Regions from separate parts of the Rhizobium sp. AN80A genome, predicted to be linked through region 2. Evidence: predicted binding sites of a transcription regulator. Region 2 holds the regulator's gene; each other region holds the start of a gene.
What was found. The regulator LexA, encoded in region 2, represses DNA repair genes until DNA is damaged. The targets are predictions, from matches to a motif close to TGTTCNNNNTGTGTTCNG.

Region 1 (4,281 bases), 200 kb from region 2:
CAGCGGGATCGCGGCGAGGTCGACCTTGATGCCGCGCTTGGCCACGAAATCGACGGCGACCTTCAGCGTCGTCAGCGTCTTCAGGCCGAGGAAGTCGAACTTGACCAGACCGGCCTGCTCGACCCACTTCATGTTGAACTGGGTGACCGGCATGTCGGAGCGCGGATCGCGGTACATCGGCACCAGTTTCGACAGCGGGCGGTCGCCGATGACGATACCGGCGGCGTGGGTCGAAGCGTGGCGGTAGAGGCCCTCGATCTTCTGCGCGATATCGAGCAGGCGGGCGACGACGGGCTCCTTGTCGGCCTCTTCCTGCAGCTTCGGCTCCTCCTCGATCGCCTTCGACAGCGGCGTCGGATTGGCCGGATTGTTGGGCACCAGCTTGCAGATCTTGTCGACCTGTCCGTAGGGCATTTCGAGCACGCGGCCGACGTCGCGAAGGGCGGCGCGCGCCTGCAGCGAACCGAAGGTGATGATCTGCGCCACCTGCTCGCGGCCGTACTTCTTCTGCACGTAGCGGATCACCTCTTCGCGGCGATCCTGGCAGAAGTCGATATCGAAGTCGGGCATCGAGACGCGTTCCGGATTGAGGAAGCGTTCGAAGAGCAGCGAGAAGCGCAGCGGATCGACGTCGGTGATCGTCAGCGCGTAGGCGACCAGCGAGCCCGCGCCGGAACCACGACCGGGGCCGACGGGAATATCCTGCATCTTCGCCCACTTGATGAAGTCGGCAACGATCAGGAAGTAGCCCGGGAATTTCATGCGCTCGATGACGCTGAGCTCGAACTCCAGGCGGTCGCGGTAATCCTTCTCCTCGTAGCCCGGCGACATGCCGAGCGTTGCGAGGCGCATGTCGAGACCTTCGACCGCCTGGCGGCGAAGCTCCAGCGATTCGGCACGCTCCGCCTCCTCGGGGTCTGCCGTGGCGCCGGTGAAGCGCGGCAGGATCGGCTTGCGGGTCTTCAGGACGAAGGAGCAGCGGCGGGCGATCTCCACCGTGTTCTCAAGCGCCTCGGGCAAATCGGCGAAGAGCTTCACCATCTCGGCGCGGCTTTTCAGATAGTGATCCGGCGTCAGGCGAAACCGCGTGTCGTCGGAGACGATGGCATTGTGCGCCACGGCCATCAGCGCGTCGTGCGCGTCGTAATCGTCGCGGGTCGGGAAGAAGGCCTCGTTGGTCGCGACCAGCGGGATCTCGTGCTCATAAGCAAGGCCGATCACCCGCTGCTCATGGCGCTTGTCATAGGTGCCCTGGCGCTGAAGCTCCATGTAGAGCCGGTCGCCGAACTTGTCCTTGAGCGATAGCAACCGCGCGGTCGCCGGCGCGATGTGGCCCTCTTTCAGCGGCATGTCGATCGGGCCAGTCGATGCGCCTGACAGCGCGATCAAGCCCTCGGTGCCAAGTTCGTCCAGCCAGGAGGCCTTGATGTGGACCGCCTGCCCGGCGCCCTCGCCGCCGAGATAGGCACGGCTGACCAGATCCACCAGCCGCTCATAGCCGGCATCGCTAGCCGACAGGAGCACGATGGAAGGCAGCTTCGCCAGTTGCTGCTGGCCGCCCCTACGGTCCGTCTCAAGGCCGTCTTCCATGTCGATCGAGACCTGGCAGCCGATGATCGGCTGCAGGCCCTCGTCCATCGACTTCTGCGCGAATTCAAGCGCGACGAACAGGTTGTTGGTGTCGGTGATGGCGATGGCCGGCTGGCTATCGCCCGATGCCTTGTAGAGAATCTTCTTGAGCGGCAGCGCGCCTTCGAGCAGCGAGAAGGCGGAATGCACACGCAGGTGAACGAAGCCCGGCGTACCGCCGATGAAGTCGCTCGCGCCATTTTCCGTGCCCGCCATGCTATGCCTTTCCGCGCATCCTGATGAATCGGCTGCATTGTCGGATTTGGGGAGGACGATGTCCAGAGAGGCGGGCGCGAACGGACCGCATGACAGCCATGCGGTCCCCGTTATTCTTAGATTGCCATGCAGATCAAAGAGAAGCTCGCAATGAACATTGCGATGGAGGTGAATGCTGCGATATCGCGGATCATATCAGTCATTTGGCTCTCCTGTGCTGTTATGTTTCTAATTTGTTCCGCTATTGTTCTATTGTCAACAGGATTCTTTTCCGCTTTCCTGCTCGCGCAGCTCCGGAGAAAAGCATGTTTAAATTTGTCTTAATTCTTGCGCTCACATCCAGCGCCAACTCTGCCTGGGCAGATCAGATCGAACCCGCCGCGATCATCGCGGCCGCGACCGGCGATTGGAACGGCGACGGCGGCAGCGATCTTGCGCTTCTGGTCGCGCCGCCGGAACCGAGCAACGACGTCGGGATCTATCTTTACCTGCGGGACAAGAACCACGCCCTGCAGCGCCTCGTCACCATGGCGCCGGGCAAGATCTGGGGAAATACCAGGCTGGACGGCATGCTCGGGCAGGATCCCTCGATCGAGGCCCGTCCGGGCGGATCGATCGCGGTCAGTTCACAAAATTCGGCTATCGGGCGCAGCCGGTGGGAACAGACGCTGACGATCGCCTATCGCGACGAACAGTTCGTCGTCGCCGGCTACACCTACAGCTATTACGACACGCTCGACACGGACGATACCGGCCAGTGCGACTACAACATCCTGACGGGCAAGGTGATGGCGAAAGGCAAGGCATCAACGGTCGAGCCGAAGACGATCGCGGTCGGCGATTGGCAGGACGAGGTCGGACAGAAGGCGTGCGGGTTCACCGAGTGAAACGACAGCGATAGGGATGGCCGATGATTTCTCCACCGCCGATCGCGGTCAAAAATCCACGACCTTGCCGTCGGCGATGGTGACGCGGCGGTCCATGCGGGCCGCCAGCTCGTGGTTGTGAGTAGCGATCAGCGCCGCGAGGCCGGATTGACGCACCAATGCCTCCAAGGCTTCGAAGACATAGCTCGCCGTCTCGGGATCGAGGTTGCCGGTCGGTTCGTCGGCAAGCAGGAGGCTCGGCGCGTTGGCGACGGCGCGGGCGATCGCCACGCGCTGCTGCTCACCACCCGACAGTTCGCCGGGACGATGGGCGCCACGGTGGCCGATGCGCATGTAGTCGAGCAGCTGCCCTGCCCGCACCTTTGCTTCGCTGCGCGGCAGCCCCGATATCATCTGCGGCATCATGATGTTTTCGAGCGCCGAGAATTCGGGAAGCAGGTGGTGGAACTGGTAGACGAAGCCGATCTCGCCGCGGCGGATCGCCGTACGCTTGTCGTCCGACAGGCCGTTGCAGGCATGGCCGCCGATGTGGACCTCGCCGCCATCGGGATGTTCGAGCAGGCCGGCCAGATGCAGCAAGGTCGACTTGCCCGTGCCCGACGGGGCGACGAGGGCGACGATCTCACCGCTGTTCAGCGTCAGATCGGCCTTCTTCAGGATCGAAAGGCGGGTATCTCCCTGGCCATAGTGACGCTCCACGCCGGAAAGCTTGAGAACGGTATTCCGCTTCATGAAATCAGCATTCCTTATTCGTAGCGCAGGGCCTGCACGGGATCGAGCTTTGAAGCACGCCATGCCGGAAAGATTGTCGCGAAGAAAGACAGCGTCAGCGCCATGACGATAACGGAGACCGTTTCGCCGAACTCCATCTTGGCCGGCAATTGGCTGAGGAAATAGAGCTGCGGGTCAAACAGCACCGTTCCCGACAGCCAGGAGAAGAACGCGCGGATCGATCTCGATGTTGGCACAGACGATAACGCCGAGCAGCACGCCGGCGAAGGTGCCGACCAGGCCGATGGCGGCCCCGGTCATGAAGAATATTCGCATGATCGAGCCCGAGGTCGCGCCCATGGTTCTCAGGATCGCGATATCGCTGCCCTTGTCCTTCACCAGCATGATCAGGCCGGAAATTATGTTCAGCGCGGCGACGAGGACGATCAGCGTCAGGATCATGAACATCACGTTGCGCTCGACCTGCAGCGCCGAGAAGAAGGTCTGATTGCGCTGGCGCCAATCGGTGATGGCGATCTGCCGGCCGGCCGCCTGCTCCACCTTGGGGCGAAGCTCATCGACACTTTCGGGATTGTCGGCAAAGAGCTCGATCGACTGCACCAGCCCCTCGGCGTTGAAATAGAGCTGCGCTTCCTCGAGCGGCATATAGATGATCGTCGCGTCATATTCCGACATGCCGATCTCGAAGATCCCCGAGACCTTGTAGGACTTGACGCGCGGGTTGATGCCCATCGGCGTCACGTCACCTTCGGGCGATATCAGGGTAATGCTATCACCCGCCTGCAAGCCGAGCTGATCGGCCATGCGCGAACCGATC
Region 2 (4,281 bases):
GGCCCCAGCTTCCAGATGTCTTACGCCGCGACCCTGGCGCTGGTCGCCGGCTTTGCCGTCTGGACCAGAAGACGACCTCGCGAGAGCGTCTTTTTCACGCATCCGGCGATGAAACCGGTCATGTTCGCGCTTCGCTTCTTTGGCGGCATCGCGCTCACCTCCATGATCGGCGGCTTCTCGACCGCATTGTTTTCGATCGAGCATTTCAACAGGCTGAGCGGCTACGGGCTGCCGGCCAATCTGTTGGCCATGCCGGTCATCTCCTTCATCGTCATGCCCTTTGGAATGGCCGCCATGTTGGCGACGCCATTCGGCCTCGATGCGCCCTTTTGGATCGTCGCTGGCTTCGGGCTGGATCTGGTGATCGCTATCGCCAGGATGGTGTCGGGCTGGGGCGGTAGCGTCGATACGGGCAGGATTCCCGAATGGTATTTCGTGATCGCCGTCGTCGGCTTTCTAATCTGGGGGCTGATGCTGACGCGCCTGCGCTGGATCGGCGCCGTGGGTGCCGCGGTTGCAACCCTTGTCCTCGTCATGCTGCCGGCCGAGCCGGCGCCCGAGCTTGTCGTGTCCGAGGATGGAAGCCTCGTGGCATCGCTCAAGAGCGACAGCCTGGCCAGCAATCGCGAACGCCCGCCCGACTTCATTCTGGGGCAATGGCAGCGCGCGCTTGCCATTGAAAATCAAACGCCGCCGGACATGCTCGATGGCGAGGCGCTGTCCATCCCGAAAAAGGGCGAGCCAAGGCCGAGATTGACACCGAGACAACAACGCGAAGCCCGCGGCATGATGCGCGGCGCAGCGGATTCGACGAACAATAATGGCTTCCAGTGCCTGAAGACGGCGTGGTGCGTGACCACGCTCGACAGCGGCTACATCATCGCGACGCTGGAAAACGCCGCTTATCTCGGTCCCGCCTGCGACGTCGCCGATATCGTCGTCACACCCGTCCGTCTCCGCGAGGTGACATGCCGCTCCGGCGCCATGCTCCTGACCGGAGAAACCTTGCGGCGCTCGGGAGCCGTCGAAATCCGTATCGACGAGCAAGGCTCGCCCGTCGTCAAAACCGCTTACGGCAGTCTCGATCGCCCCTGGATGCGTCATCGCGCCTATGACTGGCGCAATGACAGCTTCGCGGGCGACCCGTCACCGATTAGTGATATCGGCGGATGAGGCCGACGAGCTTGCCCTGGACCTTGACGCGGTCCGGTCCGAATATGCGGGTTTCGTAAGCCGGGTTGGCTGCCTCGAGCGCGATCGAGGCGCCCTTGCGGCGGAAGCGCTTCAGCGTTGCCTCTTCGTCATCCACGAGCGCCACGACGATGTCACCGGGATTGGCGGTGTTGCCGTTGCGGATGATGACGGTGTCGCCGTCGAAAATGCCGGCCTCGATCATCGAATCGCCCTTGACCTCGAGTGCGTAGTGCTCACCCGAGCCGAGCATGTCGGCGGGAACGGTGATGTCGTGAGTGTTGTTCTGGATCGCCGAGATCGGCACGCCGGCTGCGATCCGGCCCATGACGGGAACGGAAGCCGAGTTTCCGTTGTCGGCGCTCGGCGCCGGCTTCGGGGCAGGGGCGGCGGCCACCGGCTGCGGCTTGCCGAGGCTGCCCTCGATGACGCTCGGCGAAAAGCCGCGGCGTGGCTGCAGGCTCGGATTATAGGCTTCCGGCAGCTTGATGACCTCGAGCGCGCGCGCCCTGTTTGGTAGCCGGCGAATGAAGCCGCGTTCCTCCAGCGCCGTGATCAGCCGGTGGATGCCGGACTTCGACGCGAGATCGAGTGCATCCTTCATCTCGTCGAAGGAGGGCGGAACGCCCGACTCTTTCATTCGCTCGTGAATGAACAGAAGCAGTTCCTGTTGCTTGCGCGTGAGCATCGAATTGAACCCCAGAGTCGTGAAACAAATCCAGAACGGACACTATATGTTCCATATGTGTTCCGCAAGTGCCTAAATTTTCGTAAAACTTGGCTCTGAATCGTCGCGATTTTGCGCTTCATTCGATTTAACCGCGCTCGCCTCTTGCATTGTGGCGAAAGCCAGCGCACATCTCTGCCGATTTCGGGAGGATTTGCCTATGAGTGAACCCCATCCTCTGGACCACGTCGTCCTGCCTGTCGTCAACATCGAGATGGCGCGCGAGCGTTTGGGCAAGCTCGGCTTCACGGTCGCTGCCGATGCGCTGCATCCCTTCGGAACCGCGAACGCCTGCGTTTTCTTCGCCGACAAGACCTATCTCGAGCCGCTCGGCATCGCCAGTATCGAGGCCTATGAGGCCGCCATCGCCGACGGGAACGTGTTTGCGGCGCGCGACCGCGCCTTTCGCTTTCGGTGCGGCGACGACGGCTTGTCGGCGATCGTGTTCGGCACGCCGGACGCCGATCGTGATCACGCGCGATTTATGACCGATGGCATGAGCGGCGGTGATATGCTGCAATTCGCCAGGTCGATGAGGATGCCGGACGGGTCGGAGGTGACGGCGGCGTTCCGCCTGGCCTTCGCGGCCGATCTGCGCGCGCCCGATTTCTTCCTCTTCGCCTGCCAGCGGGTCAATCCGCTGCCAAGCGACCGCAAGGCCTTGGAGACGCACGCCAACGGCGTATCGGGGATCGCGTCGATCGTGCTCTCGTCGTCCGATCCCAAGGCGTTCGCGCCGCTGTTGCAGCTGGCGTCCGATGCGGCCGCGTCACGCCAGGAGGCCTTCGGTGTCAGTCTCGACGCGGGCAATGTCCGTATCAATATCCTGTCGCCGGATGGGCTGGACGCCTATTACGATCTGTCCCAGTCGACAGCCGATCGCGGTTTGCGCGGCTCGGCGATTGTTTTCGCCGTTGCCGATCTCGCCGTGACAGAGGCGCATTTGGCTGCTAACGGGATCACCTACACACGCAAGAACAATCGAATTCTGGTGAAGGCCGCGCCCGGCCAGGGTGCACTCTTCGCCTTCGAGGAGAAACGATGACTGAAACCAATTCCGAAGTGGCCGTGGGCGAAGGCGCCGGCCGTGTTGTGTTTTCCAACAGCGCCCGCCTGTCTCTGATCGCCGGCCCGTGCCAGATCGAAAGCCGCGAGCATGCCTTCATGGTCGCCGGCACGTTGAAGGAACTCTGCGACAAGCTTGGCATCGGCCTCGTCTACAAGTCGTCCTTCGACAAGGCAAACCGCACGTCGCTGTCGGCGCAGCGCGGCATCGGGCTTGAAGCGGGGCTCGAAATCTTCGCCGATCTCAAGAAGGAGTTCGGCTTCCCGGTCCTCACCGACGTCCACAGCGAAGAGCAGTGCGCCGACGTGGCCACCGTGGTCGATGTCCTGCAGATCCCGGCCTTCCTTAGCCGGCAGACGGATCTCCTGGTTGCCGCTGCCAAGACCGGCCGCGCCATCAACGTCAAGAAGGGTCAGTTCCTGGCGCCGTGGGACATGAAGAACGTGCTTGCCAAGCTGAATGCCAGCGGCAACCCGAACATCATGCTGTGCGAGCGCGGCGCCTCCTTCGGCTACAACACGCTGGTCTCCGACATGCGCTCGCTGCCGATCATGGAAGCGATGGGCGCGCCGGTCGTTTTCGATGCGACCCATTCGGTGCAGCAGCCAGGCGGGCAGGGCGGCTCGAGCGGCGGCCAGCGCGAATTCGTCGAGACGCTGGCGCGCGCGGCGGTCGCCGTCGGTGTGGCCGGCGTGTTCGTCGAGACGCATGAAGACCCCGACAACGCCCCATCGGATGGCCCGAACATGGTCTATCTCAAGGACATGCCGCGCCTGCTTGAAAAGCTGCTGGCCTTCGACGCCATCGCCAAGGGCTGACGTTCAAACGACTGACACGTTCGTGTATTAGGCCAGCCACGAACAATGCGGCGAAGCATGCGCAAAAGGGCCCCGAACTGCCATTGTAATTTGCGCATCTTCGATTTAGACGAATTTCAAACGATTTATCCACCCTCCAGCAGAGAAGAGCCGATGACCGCTATTACCGACATTATCGCCCGCGAGATCCTCGACAGCCGTGGCAACCCGACCGTCGAAGTCGATGTCTATCTCGAAGATGGCAGCATGGGCCGCGCCGCCGTTCCGTCGGGCGCCTCGACAGGCGCGCATGAAGCCGTCGAGCTTCGCGACGGTGGCAAGCGTTACCTCGGCAAGGGTGTCGAAAAGGCCGTCGAAGCCGCCAACACGGAAATCTTCGACGCCATCGGCGGCATCGATGCCGAAAACCAGATCCAGATCGACAACATCATGATCGAGCTGGACGGCACGCCGAACAAGTCGCGCCTCGGCGCCAACGC
Region 3 (4,281 bases), 1.5 Mb from region 2:
CCGCTCTACGGCAATGGCGGCGCCGGCGTCTTCCATTCGACCAGGGACGACCGCAACCTCTCCTCGCTGCTCGAAATGTTCGGCCAGCTCTTCCGCGAGCCCTTCATCGCCCAGCAATATCTTCCCGACGTGCGCAAGGGCGACAAGCGCATCCTGCTCGTCGACGGCGAGCCTGTCGGTGCCATCAACCGCGTTCCGGCCGAGCACGACAGCCGCTCCAACATGCATGTCGGCGGCCGCGCGGAGGCGACCGAGCTCACCGCGCGCGAAAAGGAAATCTGCGCCCGCATCGGCCCGGCGCTGCGCGAACGCGGCTTCTTGCTTGTCGGCATCGACGTCATCGGCGACTACATGACCGAGATCAACGTCACCTCGCCGACAGGCATCCGCGAAGTCAAGAAATTCGGCGGCGCCGACATCGCCAGCCTGTTGTGGGACGCGATCGAGCGCAAGAGCGCGTAAGGCGGACGACGGTCTCGGAAGGGCGGCGCCCGTGAGGTGCCGCCGACCGCAAGCGCGGCCACAACGGCGCCGACCGTCAGCGAGGGCGCCACGTCCATGACCGTCACCAACTCTGCTGGCCGAGCTTATCCTTGAACCTTGCATTGATATGACTGTCCCGAGTGTCCAGTCACGCCTCAACGCGTCCGGCATCGATGGCCGACGCGGGCAATCGACACCGCCCCTCAAAACAACGACTGCTGCACCGGCTTCGGCGGCGCCAGTTTCACACCCTCCAGCTCCAGCATGCGGGCCTTCGACACGGATCCGCCGGGGGCCGAGAAGCCGCCGATCTTGTTGCCGGCGGCGAGAACGCGGTGGCAGGGGATGATCAGCGCGATGGGGTTCTTGGCCATCGCCTGGCCGACGTCGCGGGCGGCTTCGGGGCCGTGGCCGAGCTCTCTGGCGAGCGCGCCGTATGTCGTCGTTTCGCCCCAGCGCAGGCGGCGGGCGGCGACGTAGATGTCGCGGAAGAAATCGTCCTGGCCGACGAGATCGAGCGCGAGATCGGAGAAGTCGGTCGGCTCGCCGGCGAAGTAGCGCTTCACGGCGGCGATGGCCAGCGCGATGTCAGGCGTCGGGGATGCCGGCTCGGCATCGGGGACACGGCGGAGCAGCAGGCGTTCGGTGGCGTCCGCGCCTGAGGTCGGCAACTGGAAGCGGGTGATGCCGATGGCGTTCCAGGCGATGCCGCAGAAGCCGCCCGCGGTTTCGAAGATGGCGTAATGCTGTGCCTGCTGGGCCATGGGTCTCGCCTCCCGATATCGAAGCTTGTCGGCCATAAGATCGGCCTCACCCGAAAATCGTGCCTGCCGGCCAGGAATTCAACCCGTTTCTTGCGCTGTCGTTTCCTGTGGGCTCGTTTCCGGCGCAGTCGCAGCCAGCAAGCCGTCAGCCGCGCGCCTGCCGGGGCTCGGCCTCGTCCTGCGGCGGCTTTGCGAGATCCGGGCGCAATTTGGCGAAGACGGCGTCGAAGCCGGCGGCGATCTTTTGCGGCTCGTAGCGGCGTGCGGCCTCGAGCGCGGCGCGCGACAGCGCCGGAATGGTCTCAGGCCTTGCCGCCATGGAGGCGATCTCTGCGGCCAGCGCCTTGTCGTCGCCGGGATCGAACAGATAGCCGTCCTTGCCGGGATCAATGGACTCGGGGATGCCACCGGAGCGGGCGCCGATGACGGGAACGCCTTGCGCGAAGGCCTCGATCACCACGCGGCCGAAGGGTTCGCGGAAGAGCGAGGGCACCACCAGCACGTCGATCTGGGGGAAGAAATCCTCGGGCTTGGTCCAGCCGAGAAACTTCGTATTCTCGCCGGGAAATTTCTGCGGCAACGACTTCGAGTAATCGCTCTTGGCGCTGCCGGCGATGACGAAGCGGACGTTCTGGTCGTTGACCAGCCGGTGGGCGGCGCGGGCGAGCGTATCGAGGCCCTTGACCGGATCATGCACGCCGATGAAGCCGAAGCGCATCGGTCCCTCGGGCGCCTTGCGCGGCTCGCCGCGGGCGATCGGCGGAACGGCGCCGGGCACGCGGTGGGTGCTGGCGTTGGGGAAATAATCATGCTCGGTGTGGCGGCCGATGATGAAATCGGTCTCGCCGATCACGGCATCGACATAGCGCGAGAAGAATTTCTTGCCATAGGAAGAGACCTGGCAGGAGGAACAGGCACGCACGCAATTGTCGTCGCCGCGCCGCATGCTGGCCTTCCAGCAGAGGAGAAAGGCGCTGCGCAGGATATGGCAGACCGGCACGCCTGAACGCTTGGCCGCCGCCCAGGTGGCGACGTTGATGTTTTCGATGCTGTCGGTCAGCACGATATCCGGCTTGAAGCGGCGGATTTCGCGGCGCATGACGAGGTAGGCGCGCGGATTGAAATTCTCCAGCGCGTGCCAGATCAGCTTCTTCCAGCCCGGCCGCGGAAGCCGGTAATTCCAGTCGATGTTCAGCGTCTTCAGGCGGCGCACGGGCACGCCGTCATAGATCTCGCGCCGGTCCTCGCCAGAGACGTTGACGACTTCGAGGTCGTGGCCAGCCGCGATCAGGAGCTTGGCGACCATCATCGCCGAAATCGGGCCGCCGCCATCGATAAAGGGCGGAAAGGCCGCGCAGGCCATCAGGATACGCATGAACAGACTCCCGGCACAGATATCGCGCGTTCTTCTTCTGCTCTTGATTTCCCCGATTCACCTGCAACCATCGCCGCATTGCCTGGATAGACAGAGGCGGGGCGGATACTCCGGTGGTTGGTCGTGCACGAACAGAACACGCAATCGTCCTTCGATTTCGCAAACCGCAGGATGCACCGGCAATCGTCAAGATTTGGCAAAGACAACCTGTTTTTCGCGATCCTGCCGGATCCCGATGCGTGCCAGGCCTGCCTTGAGATACAGGCGCGCCTGCAGAGGGAGCATGGCGGGCTGCTTTCTCCCCTCTCGCCCGAGCGGCTGCACGTTTCGCTCTATGGCGTCGCCAGCGCCGCGAAGATCAAGGACGAGATGATCTTCGCGGCTTGCCAGGCAGCGTCGGCGGTCAATGCCTGCCGGTTCGACCTCAGCTTCGATCATGTCGCGACGTTCAGAACCGCGTCGCGCAACGCCATCGTGCTCTCGGGCAATGGCGGGCGGGAACTGCTGCGGCAGTTGCATATCCGGATCGGGATCGAGATGAACGCGATTGGCTGCGACCCATATGTGAAAGCCGATTTCCAACCGCATGCGACGCTGTTTTATGCCGATGAGACGGTGGCTAAGACCGTGCTTGCCGCGCCGGTCGTCATGCCCGCGCGGGAGTTCGTACTCTTGCACAAGCGGCGGGGTGAGCCGACCTACGAGCCTGTCGCGAGTTGGCCGCTTCGCGAACGCGGCTGACCGCTTGCCTCACGCATCGGAACGCGCTTAAAGCTGCTGCAGCAATGACAGCAGCAGCGGAGACAAAGATGGATAGGTCCGAGATCATCATTTCAGGCGATACGGCGGGAATGGAGTGGCGGCTGCCGGTGCTGCGCTTCAAGGGTAGCGACCCGAAGGCGCCGAAGATCCATATCCAGGCGGCGCTGCATGCCAACGAGCTGCCGGGCACGGCGCTGGTGCATTTCCTCTGCGAAAAGCTGCGCGCGGCCGAAAGCGCCGGCGAAATCCGAAGCGACATCACGATCATCCCGCATGCCAATCCCATCGGCGCCGCGCAATCGCATTTCGGCGAGCTGCAGGGCCGGTTCGATCTCAGCACGCGCACCAATTTCAACCGCGAGTTCCCGCTGATCTCGGTCAAGGATCGCGACGGGCTGGTGGCCGAGCTTGATCGCTACAACGCCGTCGACCGGCTGAAGCGGCAGCTGATGCACATGGCGCTCGAAGCGGACCTGGTGATCGACCTGCATTGCGACGATGAATCGCTGCAATATGCCTATATCGACGAGGCCTTCTGGCCGGAGGCGGCCGATCTTGCCGCGGCACTCGACATGGAAGCGGTGCTTTTGTCGGATGGCGAAAGCTCCGCCTTCGAGGAGGCGATCGGCTATGCCTGGAAGCACGAGACGCAAGAGAAGAAGACGCGGTTGCCGGGCAAGCTCTCGGTCACCGTCGAGCTTCGCGGCATGCGCGACGTCTATCCCGAGATGGCGAGGAAGGATGCCGAGGGGCTGTTCAACTTCCTCGCCGCGCGCGGCGCCATCGCCCGTCAAGTCACGCTTGCGCCCTTCACCGGCCCTGCCGTGCCGCTCGACAATATCGAGATGATCCGCGCGCCCGAGGCCGGCACCGTGCTCTTCCATCGAAACATCGGCG

Region 1: dnaE (DNA polymerase III subunit alpha) is a predicted target of LexA. The motif match lies at 2,069-2,086, and genes of this name have one in related genera.
Region 3: P3R82_RS24365 (2'-5' RNA ligase family protein) is a predicted target of LexA. The motif match lies at 2,650-2,667, and genes of this name have one in related genera.

What each region holds. Positions count from the first base shown of each region.
Region 1 is NZ_JASJPX010000003.1:1,283,902-1,288,182, forward strand. It holds gene dnaE (DNA polymerase III subunit alpha) at 1-1,845, opposite strand, end outside; gene P3R82_RS17885 (hypothetical protein) at 2,151-2,732, shown strand; gene P3R82_RS17890 (ABC transporter ATP-binding protein) at 2,781-3,464, opposite strand; partial or broken gene P3R82_RS17895 (lipoprotein-releasing ABC transporter permease subunit) at 3,479-4,281, opposite strand, start outside.
Region 2 is NZ_JASJPX010000003.1:1,086,199-1,090,479, reverse strand. It holds gene P3R82_RS16910 (ComEC/Rec2 family competence protein) at 1-1,173, shown strand, start outside; gene lexA (transcriptional repressor LexA) at 1,154-1,879, opposite strand; gene P3R82_RS16900 (VOC family protein) at 2,079-2,963, shown strand; gene kdsA (3-deoxy-8-phosphooctulonate synthase) at 2,960-3,802, shown strand; partial or broken gene eno (phosphopyruvate hydratase) at 3,956-4,281, shown strand, end outside.
Region 3 is NZ_JASJPX010000003.1:2,570,491-2,574,771, reverse strand. It holds gene gshB (glutathione synthase) at 1-462, shown strand, start outside; gene P3R82_RS24375 (methylated-DNA--[protein]-cysteine S-methyltransferase) at 687-1,247, opposite strand; gene P3R82_RS24370 (glycosyltransferase) at 1,393-2,622, opposite strand; gene P3R82_RS24365 (2'-5' RNA ligase family protein) at 2,746-3,363, shown strand; gene P3R82_RS24360 (succinylglutamate desuccinylase/aspartoacylase family protein) at 3,408-4,281, shown strand, end outside.